3 regions of the Aliiglaciecola sp. SL4 genome follow, and region 3 is predicted to be linked to each of the others. Evidence: predicted binding sites of a transcription regulator. Region 3 holds the regulator's gene; each other region holds the start of a gene.

Region 1 (5,530 bases), on a different contig from region 3:
CCTTTTTAAAAAGATAATCCATTGATAAATTCCAATTCTCAAATCAAAAAAATATGGCACTTGCATGGCCTCTCGCATTTAACGCCTTGCTAGTTCAGTCCATGTTGATGATTGATACATTGTTAGTTGCACCTTTAGGTGAACTGTCAGTCGCCGCCATGGGCATTGCCACCACTATTGTTGCTTTTGTATTGGGAATTGAAATTGCAATTGGCAACGGTATACAGCTTCTGGTTGGTCGCGCATTTGGTACAAAGAGCCAAGCTGAACTTGCTATCGCCTATTGGTCAGGATTAGTCATAAATATCTCTACTGCTTTAATTTTTATGCTCGTTTTAACCGTTTTTAGTTCGCAACTCGTTGCCGGTATCACCGATAACCCCGAACTCGCAAAATTAACCGAATCATATATTTCAATTATTAAGTACATCGTATTGCTCACCGCATACACCCAAGTAAGCACGGCATTTTGTAATGGCATAGGAAATACTACGGTGCCGTTTAAAGGGTTTATGATTGAACTGCCGGTGAATGCACTATTGAGTTACATCCTCATCAATGGTGTAGCTGACTACCCAGGAATGGGACTAGAAGGGGCTGCTTGGGGAAGTCTGATTTCAGTACTTTTAAGAGCTGTATTTTTATTCTTTGCCCTTAAATTAAATAAGAAAGTGGACATCACTTATCCGGTAAATAGACCACTAATCACAGAAATACGGCCGCAATTCGCGGAGATATTTCCCATCGCAGCTAACTTTTTTGTTCTTTTTGTTGGCGCAACCGTCTACCAATTATTATTTGCACAATTGGATCTATACGCGTTTGTAGCCATTACTTTAATCTTTCCTTGGGTACGTGCTGGCACCCAATTTCCAAACGCTTGGGCTCAAGCTTCTGCAATCAGCATCAGTCAGGCATTGGGGCAAATAGAGAAACAAGACCTGAAATTGTTTATCGCTAAATGCATTAAAATCGGCATGATCATATCAATTGTAATCGCCCTAATATTTTTGATATTGAGCCAGAATATTCAGTATATTTACCCAGATATCGAGAATGAAGTGCAAATGGCTTTATTGCTCATAGCTCCGTTGTACATGATTCTACCGATAATCAGAGCCTACAATACTGTGACAGGAAATATTCTACGAGCTTTAGGAAATAGTAATCTAGTATTAAAAATTCACCTTATCACCCAGTGGGCGATTTCGCTGCCAATATGCGCACTTTTAATTCTACATTTCGAGGTTTCAGTGTTTTGGGCATTTGCAATGATACCCATAGAAGAACTTCTTAAAGTGCTTCCGTTTTACCGTTACAAGCAATTTTATATAAAGCGTTTAATTGCCCAATAAAAAAAGCGCCAGAGGCGCTTTTTTTAGTAATACCCAATGATGTTATTTACCAATAGTAAGGTTAGAAACAACATTTTTCACATCATCAGTATTCTCAGCAATAGTAACTGCTAACTCACGCTCAGCGTTTGAATCAAGCTCTCCGGTGAGGGTTACAATACCGTCTTCAACTTCAACTTCGATATCGGTACCGCTAACTTCTGACTCAAACAATAGGCGTGTTTTCACTACCGATTCTACTTTAGAATCTTTTAAAGATTGCATAATTTGCGCTGTGTCAGAATCTTCTTCATCAGTGATAACTGTTAGCTGGTTATCAACGTCATCTACACCGTCAAGGGATAGCATAAGTTCTTCGGCTAGGGCTTTGTCTACGTCGGTATTAACTTTACCAGTTAAGACAATAACACCATCTTTAACGTCAGTATTAATGTCGAAAGAATCTAGATTGCCGTTGAACAGTAAAGTAGTTTCAGCTTTACCATCAATCCATGCATCTTTTGCTTTATCTGACCATTCGTTTTCTGCGTTAGCACTCATTGAAGCAGTTGTTAAAGCAGCAGCTATAATTAGTGAACAAGTAGTACGTTTCATATCAGTCTCTCCTTTTTGTTTAGACAATCCTATTAATGCCAATTCGATGCCAACGCGTAAACGTCTGATTATTATGGTTATTTTAAATAATTTAATATTAAACTCGATAAAAATCATGTAGTTTTGAAATACTCAAATGTAATTTCTACAGCATTAAAGAAAGTAAGTTTGAGAGTGTTAATAGCATTGGGAATTGCGGCGTTTAGTTTAAGGAACATTTTTTTTGGGATTGAATAACCTTGAAACCGTGCAGTCGGTAAGGGTTGAGGCATCTAACTATTGCCAGTCAATTTAAAGTGAATATCACTGAAGATGATTGGACTGTCGGTCTGAATGACTCAACAAACCAAGATTTCACTACTCAGTTTGGCTTAAGACTGAAATGATGTAGTTTTAAGTAAGTTCTTAACTTTGAGCACACTTTTAGTGAAATCTTCTGAGTCTTGCTCGGTATATTGAACATGTTCTTTTCCTTGCTCAATTGCCACTAATTGACGCAGGATAACCGAATGAATATCAGGCTTATCTGTTGCCGAAGCGATGCGGTATAAACTCTCGACTAATCGGATACTTACCGCCACAGAACTTACAGAATACTGGCGAATCTGATCAAACGCAGAATTAGCTACCCCCTCAAAATCGTAAGGATTGCGACGTAATCTCAAAATACCATCTTGACCGTAGTATTCCCCTGAATGCAATTCTTGTTTTGATATATTGCAAAGCACTACACATAACTTATCAACGCAAGTAATCGCCGTATAGGGATCATTAACTCCAGGAGACAGAGCACGCACGGCGATTTCTACCATTTGATGTATGGCATACTCGGGATCTTGAATCGGCGTTCGATTACTGCCGATGACACAACTTTGATTTACAAGGCTAGATAATTCATCTTGGATAGGTTTTAAACTTTTCAAAGTCGCTAGTTCAGCTCCTTCATTTATCAAATGACCAGGTCGCCATTTAAACTCAATAAAAAGATCATATTTGCTGGCAATTTCCAGCAATTTGTCATTACTCAACAGCTGTAAATAACCACTTTGGTCGGCGAATATTGGCAAAGTATAAGAAAAAGTTTTCCGCGCCTCTTTGCCTAATTTAGGTGTTGTCTCAGCACAGAATAAAGGTTCAAGGGAATGGTTAATTTCGTCACAAAGCTCGTTAATAACGTTATCAGCTTGAATTGAGCGTGAAACATGATGAATAAAATAAATAAGGACAAAAACACTAAATAATGTCGCCAACAAACACCAAATAATAGCCAAACCCATTATGATGTCCTGATTTGAATCTAAGCTCATGGAATAAATTAGCACCACACAGTAGGAAAATATCGATATAAAGGTTCCCAATACCACTTGAGTCCCTCTATCGTCCATAAAATTACGAATCAAGCGCGGACCGAATTGCGACGAGGCTAAGGTTAAGGTAACAATTGTTATAGAAAAGGCGATACTGGTAACCGTTATCATTGAAGCGGCGATGGTGTTGAGCAATGAAAGCAAGGTGCTTTGCTCAGTTTCATATAAAAAGGGAAGCCAATCTAACTTTCCCCAGGCTTGAGCATGATCAATCCAGACCATTAACCAAGCTGAAAAAATGGACGTTATAACCATCAATAGTGGAACGAACCAGAAACTAGTTTTTATTGAATCGAAAAGCTTGTCTAGACTGGCTAGATTTTTCATTAATAGTTCCTTTTATCAAACCTATTCCACTGAACTGTCAAAGCGTCAGCCTTGCCTTTAAACTGCAAGGAAGGCTCTTACGTCAGTTTACTTTTTCGAATTTTTTTTGGCAAAAAGCAGCATACTAATAACTAGTATAATCATAAATAAACCAAAAGAAGCTAAGAACGTATAAATTGGGCTTCCACCAGCAAGTCCAGTTGATGTTACAAAAAAACCAACACTAATTACTAAAGCGATAATTATTAATTTGAAGTCCATAAGTCACCTCGTTTAAAAATACAAAAGGGCTCTAAGAGCCCTTTTAGTTTGCTTGGATGTTATTAATCTTGACTAGATTAACAGTCTTGATCTTCAGCTTTTACGCCTTCTTTCACATCTTCACAAGCATCCTCAAGGGCGTTACCTGCATCGGTAACCATTTCATCAACACTTTCACCAGCGTCCTCAGCAGGACCTTGCTCACATGCAGCTAGAGCAAATACTGAACCAGCAACTAATAGTATTTGAAGGGTATGTTTAAAATTTTTCATGTGTTTCTCCGTTACTTTAATATTGTTATAAATCTAAAATAAGTGGTGTTAGCAAAGTTCGCTAGACTTTCGGACCTTTGCCACGTAGTGCATTCGCTATTAGTGAAATCACAAGTAAAACTACGAATACAAAAAAGATAATTTTCGCGATTCCGGCTGCGGTACCAGCTATTCCACCAAAACCAAATACAGCTGCGATAATTGCAATAACTAAAAATGTTAGTGCCCAGCTCAACATAATATTCTCCTTTTGTTTGTGTTCGATATTTGTAATGCGTTTTACATGCCAACAAAAAGAATAAACATAAGATATTGATATATATAAAAATATTATAGGTGCGGATGATTTAAGTAAATTCCCTTTCGGGGTTTATTTGCAAAAAGTACACTAGCGCTAGAAACTTTTTCACATTTGTTATGTGATGAATCGGTACTTAGTTGGGTTTAACTAAAATTGGTAAAGAGGAATGTCTGATAACGCTGAAATTTGGAAAAGAGGTGAGTAGATATAAACCAAGCACAATTAACTTTAACTATGCTTGGCCACGCATTTTTATTATTCGATGCCATTAATGTTCACTATAGGATAGTGAGCTAGGTAGGACATTAACGAATAGCTACCTTGCCAGTATTTGTGCTGCTTGTTTGGCAAAATAAGTTAAAATACCGTTTGCCCCTGCCCGTTTAAATGCCAGTAAGGATTCCATGATAACTGCTTCTTCATTTAGCCAACCGTTATCAAATGCCGCTTTATGCATGGCATACTCACCACTGACTTGATAGGCAAAGGTTGGTACTTGAAAGGTATCTTTGCAGCGTCGAACGATATCTAAGTAAGGCATACCAGGTTTAACCATAACCATATCTGCACCTTCTTTTAGATCAAGGCCAATCTCATGTAAAGCTTCGTCAGAATTAGCAGGATCCATTTGGTAACTATGCTTATTTCCGCCTTTTATATTACCGGCAGAACCGACGGCATCACGAAACGGACCATAGTAATTAGATGCATATTTTGCTGAATAAGCCATGATGCAGGTATTGATGTAGCCATGCTTCTCTAACGCTTGACGAATAATACCAATACGTCCATCCATCATATCAGAAGGAGCAACTATATCTGCTCCTGCTTCAGCGTGGGATAATGCTTGCTTAACCAGTACTTCACAGGTTTCATCATTGAGCACATACCCAGATTCATCAAGTAAACCGTCTTGCCCATGAGAAGTAAATGGGTCAAGTGCCACATCCGTCAACACTGCAATATCTGGGGCATTGTGCTTAATTGCTCTTACCGCTCGCTGCGCTAAGCCTTGTGGATTAAATGCTTCACTCGCACATTCCGACTTTATGT
Region 2 (5,530 bases), on a different contig from region 3:
CAATTTGAAACGGTTTACGAATACCCATAGCAATCCCTGCAATAAGATTTTCTGCCATATCTTGAAAGGCAAACCCTAAGGCTAAACCGACGATGCCTGCACCTGCTAATAATGAGGTGACTGTGCCAGTCAAACCCAGGAAGTCTAGGGCTATAAACAGCCCAGCTACTAACACCATCGCTTTAATAATCGATGCCAGCAGGTCTGCGATTTGTTTCGACTCTAAGGTTCTGCGCAATACATTACGGACACCTCTTCCCACGAATTTAGCAATAATGCCGAATAAAATGGCAAGAAGAATGGCGACGACAAAATTAGGTAAATGTTTAACTCCTGATTCGAGCCATCCCTCTAATTTGTCGTGAATTAAGGTCCAAAATTTATCAATCTCTATTAGTTCCATGTTGATTACCTGTACGTCTACGATGTTTCTTTATCTGAAATTGCAGATGTTAATTCTGTCAGCTTTTGATAGGTCACTACGATTTGAGCGACTACATTGGCAATGGCTGCTTTTACTTCGAGTTCGCTGGTGGCGCTAACTGCATCATTTAATTGGCCTAAATGTTGTTCTTCAACTTCAATGAGATGCTGAACCAAATCTGAGGGACTCAAACCGACCTGTTTACTTAAAACATTCTGATAATAATCTTCGATGGAGGTGGAGGTCATGGTTTCTTGTTCAGGCAAGTTGTAGTGTTCTTCACCAATTTTCACAAGCTCAGGGATTTGCTTGAAGTAACTTTTAGCGGTATCGAAGCATACTTGCTTAACAGCATAGTGCTTAATATTTTGACCTATAAGGTTATAAAAATCGCCGCCTAAGCGACACATTTGGATGACAGCTTTGAGGAGTGTGCGATTACTTTCCTGTTGATCTTCTTGAGCATTACTATTAACTGACATTTTCAACTCCTTAATGAGCTTGTTTCGGTTTCGAAGTGCCTTGCTGCTAGCACCCTATATAGCAATTTTTTGTAAAACACTATGCAACCATATTTAACATTCAGCATTCGTGCCATAGAGTAAGGTGTTGAATAATATTGCTTTTTTGAATTTTTCAAACTTGACGAGCTTGAATGGAGAGTAAAATTTACATAGTAATTCTAGAACAACTTGTAGGTTTAACAATGTTACAGCAACATTGCGTACCGGTTATCGATACAAAAAAGTGACGTGGTAGTGCTTACTTCGCTGATAAGTTCTAATTATCCAGATGAGTGAAAACTTTTAATGACTGGGGTTGTTGAGTAACCTGAATACTATCTGCTTCACGGTTCTCCCCATCCACAACATACTTCAGCTTTCCTTCGCCGTTAACCGTTATTTTCTTGGCTGTAAGATGATGGATATTGTCGTTATCGTCACTATCAATTAGGGTTCGCAATGCCAGTTGGGCAAGTTTGAGGTAATTTTCCCTGGCTGTTGAAGTCTTAGTGAGCCAAGTAACATCTAATAACCCATCAGTAAAATCGGGTAGACCGCCACCTTGAGCTAACACCGTTGTAGCTGGTGCTGCATTGGCGATAACTAAGCTACCAGTATGAATGGATTGGGGATCATTATCGTCTATTTGAATGCTCAAGTTAGCCGAATTGTTGACTTCTATGGCATCGTACAAAGCACCAATATAGGCTAGTTGACCACTATTGTTCTTTTCATCACGATCGGCTTTTTCAATCATCTTTTGTTCGAAACCGATACCAACGACTAATAGAACAAGTTCATCGTTACATGTAGCTGTATCAATTAACTTTTCACTACCCTCAACAATAGCATTACATGCGACGCTCACGGGGGATACTTTAGATGCTGGCCCATACAAGGCATGACCAAGAGCATTCGCTGTCCCCATCGGCATTATACCTAAGGTAAGATCTGTATTAACAATTTGCGAAGCCACCTCTGTCAAAGTGCCATCACCGCCACAAGCCACTATATACTTAGCTCCTTGTTTAATGGCTTTTTGTGCCATTTCTTTGCCATCTTGATCTGGTGTGGTTTGGTATATTTCAAGATCGTAGTGAGGAGATAAGCGTTGAATAATTTCTTCTTTGCTGTCTTGCCATTTACCGCCGCCAGCAACAGGGTTTGCCACAATCGCAAGTCGGTTCTTTTGTGTGAATACCCCTTGGCTGTGCAGATCTTTTAATTTTTTGAGTTGATGTTTATTCAAACGAGCAGTAGAGCGTGTTTGGTTAATCTCTTGAATAGCCTCTTCCACCCTTAGCTCAGGGTTTTTACTTAGTAAATAGGCAGCCATCACTAATACAGAGCGGCCCCTACCTAATGCACAATGCACTACCGCACCTTTGCCGGCTTTTATATGGTTGTCTAACCAACTGATGGCTTGCAAAAGATCTTCTTTAGAGGGGCTTTGGTGATCTAATACCGGGACATTTAAATAATCCATATTTTCACCCTGTGCTGACACATCTAGCCCGTCAAACTCTGCAGTAACATCGAGTACGGCTTTAACATTTAAGTGATTCAACTCTGGCATGTCTGAAGGGAAAAGACGGCAAGCTAAAAAAAGGTTTTCGCGAATTTTCTGGATGGGTGGAACACTATCTTTTTTGCGCGCCCAAGCGTTGTACAATTGCACACCAAAAAAGAACGGGATAAAAACCCACTTCACGTAAAAGGGGATAGACCCATCAATTTTTTTTCTGAAAATTTTAGGTGATTGAAGAGCGTAGGCAAAGGCAACTAAGACCAGTGAAAAACCAACCCAGATAAACAGTGCTTTAAGCAACAAACTATCCACTAGCAAAGCAAGTGCTAAAGAAAGTAAACCACCCAGCCCATAGTATTTTATAATAAACATACTTCACCTATATCGAAAACTGAATCTACTCGACAAAGTAAAGCGAACTGCGTGCCAACCTTACTGGCTTTTATCTTATTGAATTATATGAAAAACTTTATTTACAATTGTCGGTTTTCGATTGACGGCGCAATAAATACAGACCCTTTCGTAGTTTTTACATTTTATTTTTAAAGTGTTTCCTAGAAATAAGAATATTTATTATAAATATTTGAGCTGAATCCCTATTCCGTATCGCTGTTGGTGACGATTGTAATCAATCAAAGAATCGCCGTATCCGTTAAAATATTGGAAAACCACATCGTATCGTTTATTTAAAGGATAGGTGATATTCAACTCAATACTGCCTTTATTATCTGATTTTAAATTGTTTCTTAATAAAGTAAGAAAATTGAAATTGCCGACTTTCTTACCATAACCTATTTCAAAGTGGCCTAAATAATCAGTAATATCTGGATTGTCATCGCCTTCAGGGCTGTTGATGGTTTCCTTTTCATCTTCTGGAATTCGATACCAAGCTTTTAAATAGTAAACTGAATCTTTATCGCTAAACAAAGCAGAAGCATATAGGCGGTTCCAACTTCTAGATTTTAAACCACTTTGTCCATTGGAATTATGATTTAAACCTAAGTGAACTTGGTCGAATTTTATACCTAGAAAACGATACTGAGTTTTCCAAAAATAGAAAATCTCTGGTTCGTAGTTGGTTTCTCGAAATGGCTTTGATGCTTCGTCATTGTATACTTGCCAAAATGAGGTGACACTGAAACCCGCGTATATCCCTGATAGGTTATCTTCATTTATATGGATCGGCAGTTTCACACTGATTTGATATTTTGCTTCTAGATTATCGACGTTCTCAGAATCCAGTTCTGTCACACCAATAGTATTAGGGTCTTTTACATAAGAAATTGGCAAAATATAATTGGTTTTGTACTGGGTTATTGCGAAAGGGATTTTTAATGCTAGATCATCAGAGGCATCGCGCTTTTCAGTGATGGTTTCCTCGGTCTCAGCCGGTTTAACTTCCAACTCCGAATCACTAATGACTTGGGCCATAGTGAGTTGACTACTAAATAGACTGATAAGACAAACAAAATTCACTATCCTTTGATTTAAACGTGCCATAGAAGTTGCTGCTCTGATGAATTAAGTGGAGGGATCTTTTCATTATTTACCGCCATTTAAAAGCATAAAAGTAAAGTTTTCCATAAATAATCAACATTACTCGTAGCTGGCTTTAAAGTTTCGGTGGAATCTATGCTGTAGCTTTTCTAGGTTTTGAAATCTTCATCCAGTGATAATTTAATTTGGTTAGTAGCAAGGGGGTAAACAATCTATCTAATAAAAAAAACCACCGCTCTCGGTAGTGATGAGAACGATGGCTTGCTCTAGAATTCAATCAGAGCAACAGGACCCTAAGTAAGGGGAGAGGAACAATTAATTTAGTGGGCTTTCTCCATTTCACCTTGATACTTGTCAGCAAGGTTATCTTTTTGAGAAGCCGATAATACTTTGCCTGCTTGTTGGAAAAACTCTTGTTCTTCCTCTGCTAAGTGGTGTTCGACTAAATGTTTAAGCTTTTTCATGGTTGCTAACCAAGCAGGTGATGTCATTTCAGTCTCATCCAGCTTTTCAAGTAACTCATCAATTTCATGGTGCTCAGCAATAGCATGTCTTGATTGTTCAATAGTTTGATCAGACTTCATCAACGGCGAGTAAAAATAACGTTCTTCGGCGATAGCATGATCTATAAGCGCTTGTTTTAGTTCGGCATAAAAATCTCGACGACTCTCAGTATCTCCTGAGGTTTCGACTAATATCTTCATCAGAAGACGTTGCTTTTCATGATCTCTACGAATTGCTTCAAAAATTTCCATTGGATTCTCCCTAACAAATGTTATTTGATTAAAATGGTCATTACTAAGTAGGGTATTGCGAACTTAATGCCATAACGTATCAGTTAATTTAAGTTATTGAAAAATAATGATTAACTGTTTCTTAGAGGTTTTCAAAAGGTAAGCCATCAGCCTTGGTGACGGAAATTATTACAGCGCAAATGTATCTTTTTCAGACTTGAGGGGTATAAATACCTGATGTTTAAATTTAAACAACCACAGGGAGTAAAAAGTGAAGTCATTTTTCATTGCTTATGGGGGAGTTGCGGTCTGTTACCTTATTTTGGATGGTATCTGGCTGGGGGTAGTTGCTAAAAATAGTTATCTTGAGGCCATGCAGGGGATGTTGCGAGAGTCTTACCCTATGACTCCTTGGGTAACCTTCTATTTGTTGTATTGTGCTGCGGCAGTGTATTTGGTGGTGCTGAAAAATATAGATGCACAGTGGTGGCAGGTGTTTTTAGACGGCGCTGTTTTAGGCTTAGCGGCTTATGGTGCCTATAATTTAACGAATTACGCAATCTTGGAGGGATGGCCGTTAGGTATCACCCTGAAGGATTGGGCATGGGGAACCTTTGTCACTGCTACAAGCTGTTTATCTGGCTGGTGGTTGTTGTCTTATGTTAATCAAGACAGTTTTTGAAGGATGTGATCTCAAGGTGTCTAACTGAGAAAGGTCACAAAAAAATGCGAAAGCGATTGCTCGCTTTCGCATCTACTGAAGTGTTTATTATATTGCGCACTGATCAAAGGGCACAACACTTTCTGGGCATATTACCTAAGCGCGTATTTGGCCGTTGCCATT
Region 3 (5,530 bases):
AATGAAAATGGCGAAGTGAACCACGAGGTTTTCGCCCTTAAAATGGAACATTATCAAATTCTAGGTTTCACCTTGTTTAGCCACCCCAAATACACCATCTATGTATCCGATGAACAAAATCCTTGGCATGTTGAAGCTGAAGAGGGCACACTTTATGAGGACAATCGCATTCAATTAGAAACTGACGTAGAGATTAGAAGCTTAGATGATTCGGGATTTGTGCAAACAATTAAAACACAATTTTTAGAAATTAATTTGGTAGACAAAACAATGATGTCAGATGAACCGGTTGAGATTAACGGAAAAGATTTTATTGTTAAAAGTAATGGCTTTGTAGCAAATTTAACTACGCAGGAATATGAACTTAAAAATCATGTGCAAACTCAATATGCGCCTCGTTAGCGCTTTAATCATCAGCTTAGTGTTTAGCGCTGCTGTTAGCGCCGGTGAAAACGACTTTAATTTACCTATCAAAGTTGACTCTAAGTCAAACTTCTTTGATGGCAAAACCAAAACTTCAATTTTTAGAAAAGACGTTAAAATTACCCAAGGCTCCCTTGAAATTTTAGCCGATGAGGTTGAAGTCATAGCCGGCTTAGGTGAAGGTAAAGAAGTATTTATTGCCCGAGGTAAACCGGCAAAGTATAGCCAAACCCTTGATGACGGAAGTAAGATCAGCGCTGCGGCTAATGAAATAAAATACGAAGTATCCAATCGAACTTTAACATTAAATGGCTCAGCTGAATTGAATCAGGATAGCAGCCTTGTTAAAGGTGAATCCATCCAATTCAATATGGAATTGGAACAATTAATAGCTGAAAGCAACAGTAATGCAGAGGGCGGAGTGACCGCTATTTTTCAACCTGAGAGTATCCGTAAACGTCAGGAAGAAGATGCAGAAGAAAAATCGAATGATTTAGAACAGCAAGGCACTGACAAGCTGCAGGATGAGCAACCTTAATGGCAACGTTAAAAGCGATTAACCTAGCTAAATCATACAAATCTCGACAAGTAGTACGAGATGTTAGTTTAGAAGTGTCTACAGGGCAGATTGTTGGATTGTTAGGCCCCAATGGTGCAGGCAAAACAACGACTTTTTATATGATTGTAGGGCTTGTTCCTTTAGATAAGGGCGATATTTATATTGACCAAACAGCACTAACTTTACAGCCTATGCACATTCGAGCTAGAAAAGGAATTGGGTATCTTCCTCAAGAATCGTCTATATTTCGTAAACTAACTGTTTATCAAAATATCATGGCAATTTTACAAACCCGAAAAGAATTGAGCTCAGACCAACGAGAAGAACAAGCAGATGCATTGCTTGACGAGTTTAATATAAATCATATCCGTAATAGCCTAGGCATGAGTTTATCTGGAGGAGAACGCAGAAGAGTCGAAATAGCACGGGCCCTGGCCGCCGCACCCGAATTTATTTTATTAGATGAACCTTTTGCAGGTGTGGATCCAATTTCTGTAAATGATATAAAAAAAATAATTCAACACCTGCGCGATAGAGGTATTGGAGTATTAATAACTGACCATAATGTACGTGAAACCCTAGACGTGTGTGAAAAAGCGTATATTGTAAGTCATGGTGAATTGATCGCTTCTGGAACTGCAGAAGAAGTTTTAAATAATCAACAAGTCAGAGATGTATACCTTGGCGAGCAATTCAAGCTATAGTACAGGTATGTTGTTTTTAACCAAAGCTTTGTGGCTAAACAAGTAAGAATATAAAAACTAAATGAAACCCTCGTTACAATTAAAATTCAGCCAGCAACTAACAATGACGCCTCAATTGCAACAGGCTATCCGTCTATTGCAGTTGTCAACGCTGGATTTACAACAGGAAATACAAGAAGCTTTAGAATCCAACCCGCTTTTAGAAGTAGAGGATGGTTCGGACATCCCCACAGGAGATTCCGCATTAGCAGATAGTAATGATAAATTTTCGGAAGAAACCGTATCCGCAAGTTCTGACTCAATGGATACAAACGAGGCATTAGAAAAAGCAGATATTCCGGACGAATTACCCATAGATAGCACTTGGGATGAATATATCAGTGCATCTTCAGCACCCGCATCAATTAGTGGTGGCAGCGGTGGTGATGATGATCAAATTTTCCAAGGTGAAACCAGCGAAAATATACAAGATCATTTGTTATGGCAAATGCGCTTAACCCCCTTTTCCGAAGTAGATACCGCTATAGCCATTGCCATTATCGACTCAATCGATGAATCTGGATATTTAACCATTAGCACTGAAGAAGTACTCGCTAGTCTCGACCACGAAGAGGTTGAACTTGATGAAGTTGAATGTGTTCTAAAACGCATTCAAATGTTCGATCCTATAGGTTCTGGTTCTCGAAATCCTCAAGAGTGTTTAATGGTACAAATGAATCAATTTGCCCCAGGTACACCTTGGCTAAATGAAGCTAAATTATTAATTAGTGAATATGCAGACCTTTTAGGTAGCAAAGATTACCGAACGTTAATGCGCAAAACTCGTTTAAAAGAAGACGATTTACGCGAAGCAATGCGTTTGTTGCAAACATTAAATCCTCGTCCTGGCAGCGCGCTGATAATTGGTGAATCCGAATACGTGATTCCTGATGTTTCTGTAATGAAAAAAAATGGCCGTTGGCAAGTAGAGTTAAACCCCGACAGTTTGCCTAAACTAAATGTTAATCAGCAGTATGCAGCGATGAGCCGCAATGCTAAAAACACCAGCGACAGTCAGTTCATACGTTCACATATGCAAGAAGCCAAGTGGTTTATTAAAAGCCTCGAAAGCCGAAACGACACATTGCTCAAAGTAGCCAACTGTATTGTTCAGCAACAAGTCGGATTTTTCGAACATGGTCCGGAAATGATGAAACCAATGGTGTTAAATGATGTCGCAGAAATGGTGGATATGCATGAATCAACTATTTCCCGTGTCACTACACAAAAATATATGCATACACCAAGAGGAATTTACGAACTGAAGTACTTTTTCTCCAGCCATGTTGCCACAGACTCTGGCGGAGAGTGCTCTTCAACGGCAATTCGCGCACTAATTAAAAAACTTGTCGCTGCAGAGCTTCCAACTAAGCCACTTAGCGATAGTAAGATTGCTGATCTACTGGCTGACCAAGGTATACAGGTTGCCCGTAGAACAATAGCAAAATACCGGGAGTCTTTATCGATCCCACCGTCTAACCAACGCAAGAGCCTGCTGTAGGCTCGTTAACAGAAGGAATACGCTAATATGCAAATTAACCTTACTGGCCATCATGTAGAAATTACAGATTCATTGCGAGATTATGTAGACACTAAATTTACGAAGTTAGAAAGGCATTTTGATCACATCAACAATGTCCATGTCATTCTCAATGTCGAAAAGCTTAATCAAAAAGCTGAAGCGACAGTTCATCTTAGCGGAGGCGAAGTTTTTGCAACCTCAGAACATAACGATATGTACGCAGCCATTGACGGATTAATAGATAAGCTTGATCGACAGGTGATCAAGCACAAGGAAAAGATTAAACGTCATTAACATATATTAGATTATTTAATGGAAATTAAAGACATCCTTTCCTCTGACTGCACAAGTTGTGCAGTCCAGGGGACAAGCAAAAAACGAATCCTTGAAACTATCAGCCTATTAGCGGCAGAAAAGATTGACGGTATTGACCAAACTACGATTTTGAATAGTTTAGTCAGTCGCGAAAAAATGGGTAGTACAGGAATCGGCAATGGTATTGCGCTGCCCCACGGCAGATTAGCTGGGTTAAAAGACGTAGTCGCAATATTAATTACCAGTGATCCTTCCATCAATTTTGACGCAGTCGATAATTGTCCTGTAGATATATTTTTCGCTATTTTAGTACCAGAAGATAAAGCCGCCGGACACCTACAAACCTTGGCCACTATAGCAACAAAGTTAAGTGACAAAGAGGTTCTTAAACGCATTCGCTGTGCTGAAGATAACGGACAGTTATACGAGGCAATTGTTTCATGAAGCTGATTATTATAAGTGGTCGCTCCGGTTCAGGAAAATCAATTGCACTGCGCTCTTTAGAAGATTTAGGCTATTATTGTGTTGATAATATCCCTGTTAACCTTCTGCCTACCCTTACTCATACAGTTATGGATGAGTATGACCAAGTTGCGGTAAGTATTGACGTAAGAAACCTTCCCAAAGTATCTGGTGAATTGGTGGAAATCCTCGATTACCTGCCTGCAAACTGGGATATGACTATTGTTTATTTAGATGCCAGTGATGACATACTAATTAAGCGTTTCAGCGAAACCCGTCGCTTACACCCGTTATCACGTCAAAACAAATCGCTTTCCGATGCCATTCAAGCTGAAGGTCAACTTTTAGCTCCTATAGCAGAACGTGCTGACTTATATTTAGATACTGACAAGCTTTCGGTTCATCAATTAGCTGAGTTAGTTCGTGAACGCATTCTAGGAAAGAAAAGCTCAAGACTGGTTTTAGTATTTGAATCTTTTGGATTTAAATATGGCATACCTAAAGATGCCGACTATGTTTTTGATGCGCGATTTTTACCTAACCCTCATTGGGAACCGGACTTAAAACACCTAAGTGGATTAGACTCACCAGTTGAAATATTTTTAGGTTCACAACCCATAGTGACTAAATTTATTTGGCAAATCCAAAACCTCATATCAACTTGGCTTCCCCACCTAGAAAGAAATAACCGAAGTTACGTCACAGTTGCAATTGGCTGTACCGGTGGACAACATCGTTCAGTTTATGTTGCTGAGTCATTAGCAAAAACATTCTCAGCCTCTCACCCAGATGTGCAAATTAGACACCGAGAATTAAACAGATGAATCGCTTTGAAAAGCAAATAGTTATAGTTAATAAACTTGGCTTACATGCACGAGCAGCGACGGAATTAGTTAAAGTTGCCAATCAATTTGATGCTATAGTTACTTTAGTTCAAGGGGAAAAAACGGCATCGGCTAATAGTGTATTGGGTTTAATGATGTTAGAAAGCTCTCAAGGGAAAGAAGTCAACGTAATAAGCGAGGGAACCGACGCTGAGCAAGCACTTGCAGCTATCGAAAAGCTTATTGTAGAAAAGTTTCACGAGAACGAATAGCTCACTTTCATTCAAGTTGAGTAAATAATTGCTGACCTGCCGCTCTTAACCCTCTAAACTATTCATATTAGTAGTTTTTTCATCGAGCTGTATTTTCATGGCTGAAGCATTAGAGGTTAAACACGCCCAACGTCAACTGAAGGTTATCAATCAAGCCTTGGCCAGTGGCCGCTTTATGCATGTCCGAAAAACCATTCACGATATGCCTGCATGTGATATCGCCCTACTTCTCGAGTCATCTCCAAGTAAATCAAGAACCGAACTTTGGGAAATGTTAGACGCCGATTTCTATGGCGACGTGCTAGAAGAATTGTCGGAAGATGTACGTAACGGCATTATTGGCCAAATGCTTCCCGACAAGGTGGTAGATGCCTTGGAAGATATGGAGATTGATAACTTAGCAGAAACCT

What was found. The regulator sigma-54, encoded in region 3, starts transcription at its own class of promoters, with help from an activator protein. The targets are predictions, from matches to a motif close to GTTGGCACGNNNNTNGNNT.
Region 1: a site for sigma-54 is predicted at 1,985-2,003, ahead of AB6T38_RS10625 (BON domain-containing protein). Genes of this name have one in related genera too.
Region 2: a site for sigma-54 is predicted at 2,868-2,886, ahead of AB6T38_RS10655 (diacylglycerol kinase family protein). Genes of this name have one in related genera too.

The regions. Positions count from the first base shown of each region.
Region 1 is NZ_JBGOSE010000006.1:88,837-94,366, reverse strand. It holds gene AB6T38_RS10630 (MATE family efflux transporter) at 54-1,355, shown strand; gene AB6T38_RS10625 (BON domain-containing protein) at 1,398-1,949, opposite strand; gene AB6T38_RS10620 (DUF2254 domain-containing protein) at 2,321-3,643, opposite strand; gene AB6T38_RS10615 (hypothetical protein) at 3,982-4,176, opposite strand; gene AB6T38_RS10610 (DUF1328 domain-containing protein) at 4,238-4,414, opposite strand; gene hemB (porphobilinogen synthase) at 4,794-5,530, opposite strand, start outside.
Region 2 is NZ_JBGOSE010000006.1:98,558-104,087, forward strand. It holds gene AB6T38_RS10645 (mechanosensitive ion channel family protein) at 1-403, opposite strand, end outside; gene AB6T38_RS10650 (hypothetical protein) at 421-906, opposite strand; gene AB6T38_RS10655 (diacylglycerol kinase family protein) at 1,205-2,827, opposite strand; gene AB6T38_RS10660 (phospholipase A) at 3,029-3,955, opposite strand; gene AB6T38_RS10665 (hemerythrin domain-containing protein) at 4,273-4,707, opposite strand; gene AB6T38_RS10670 (DUF2177 family protein) at 4,958-5,368, shown strand; gene AB6T38_RS10675 (glutamate-5-semialdehyde dehydrogenase) at 5,504-5,530, opposite strand, start outside.
Region 3 is NZ_JBGOSE010000013.1:26,685-32,214, forward strand. It holds gene lptC (LPS export ABC transporter periplasmic protein LptC) at 1-402, shown strand, start outside; gene lptA (lipopolysaccharide transport periplasmic protein LptA) at 389-961, shown strand; gene lptB (LPS export ABC transporter ATP-binding protein) at 961-1,686, shown strand; gene AB6T38_RS16015 (RNA polymerase factor sigma-54) at 1,748-3,226, shown strand; gene hpf (ribosome hibernation promoting factor) at 3,254-3,541, shown strand; gene AB6T38_RS16025 (PTS sugar transporter subunit IIA) at 3,560-4,006, shown strand; gene rapZ (RNase adapter RapZ) at 4,003-4,848, shown strand; gene AB6T38_RS16035 (HPr family phosphocarrier protein) at 4,845-5,120, shown strand; gene mgtE (magnesium transporter) at 5,218-5,530, shown strand, end outside.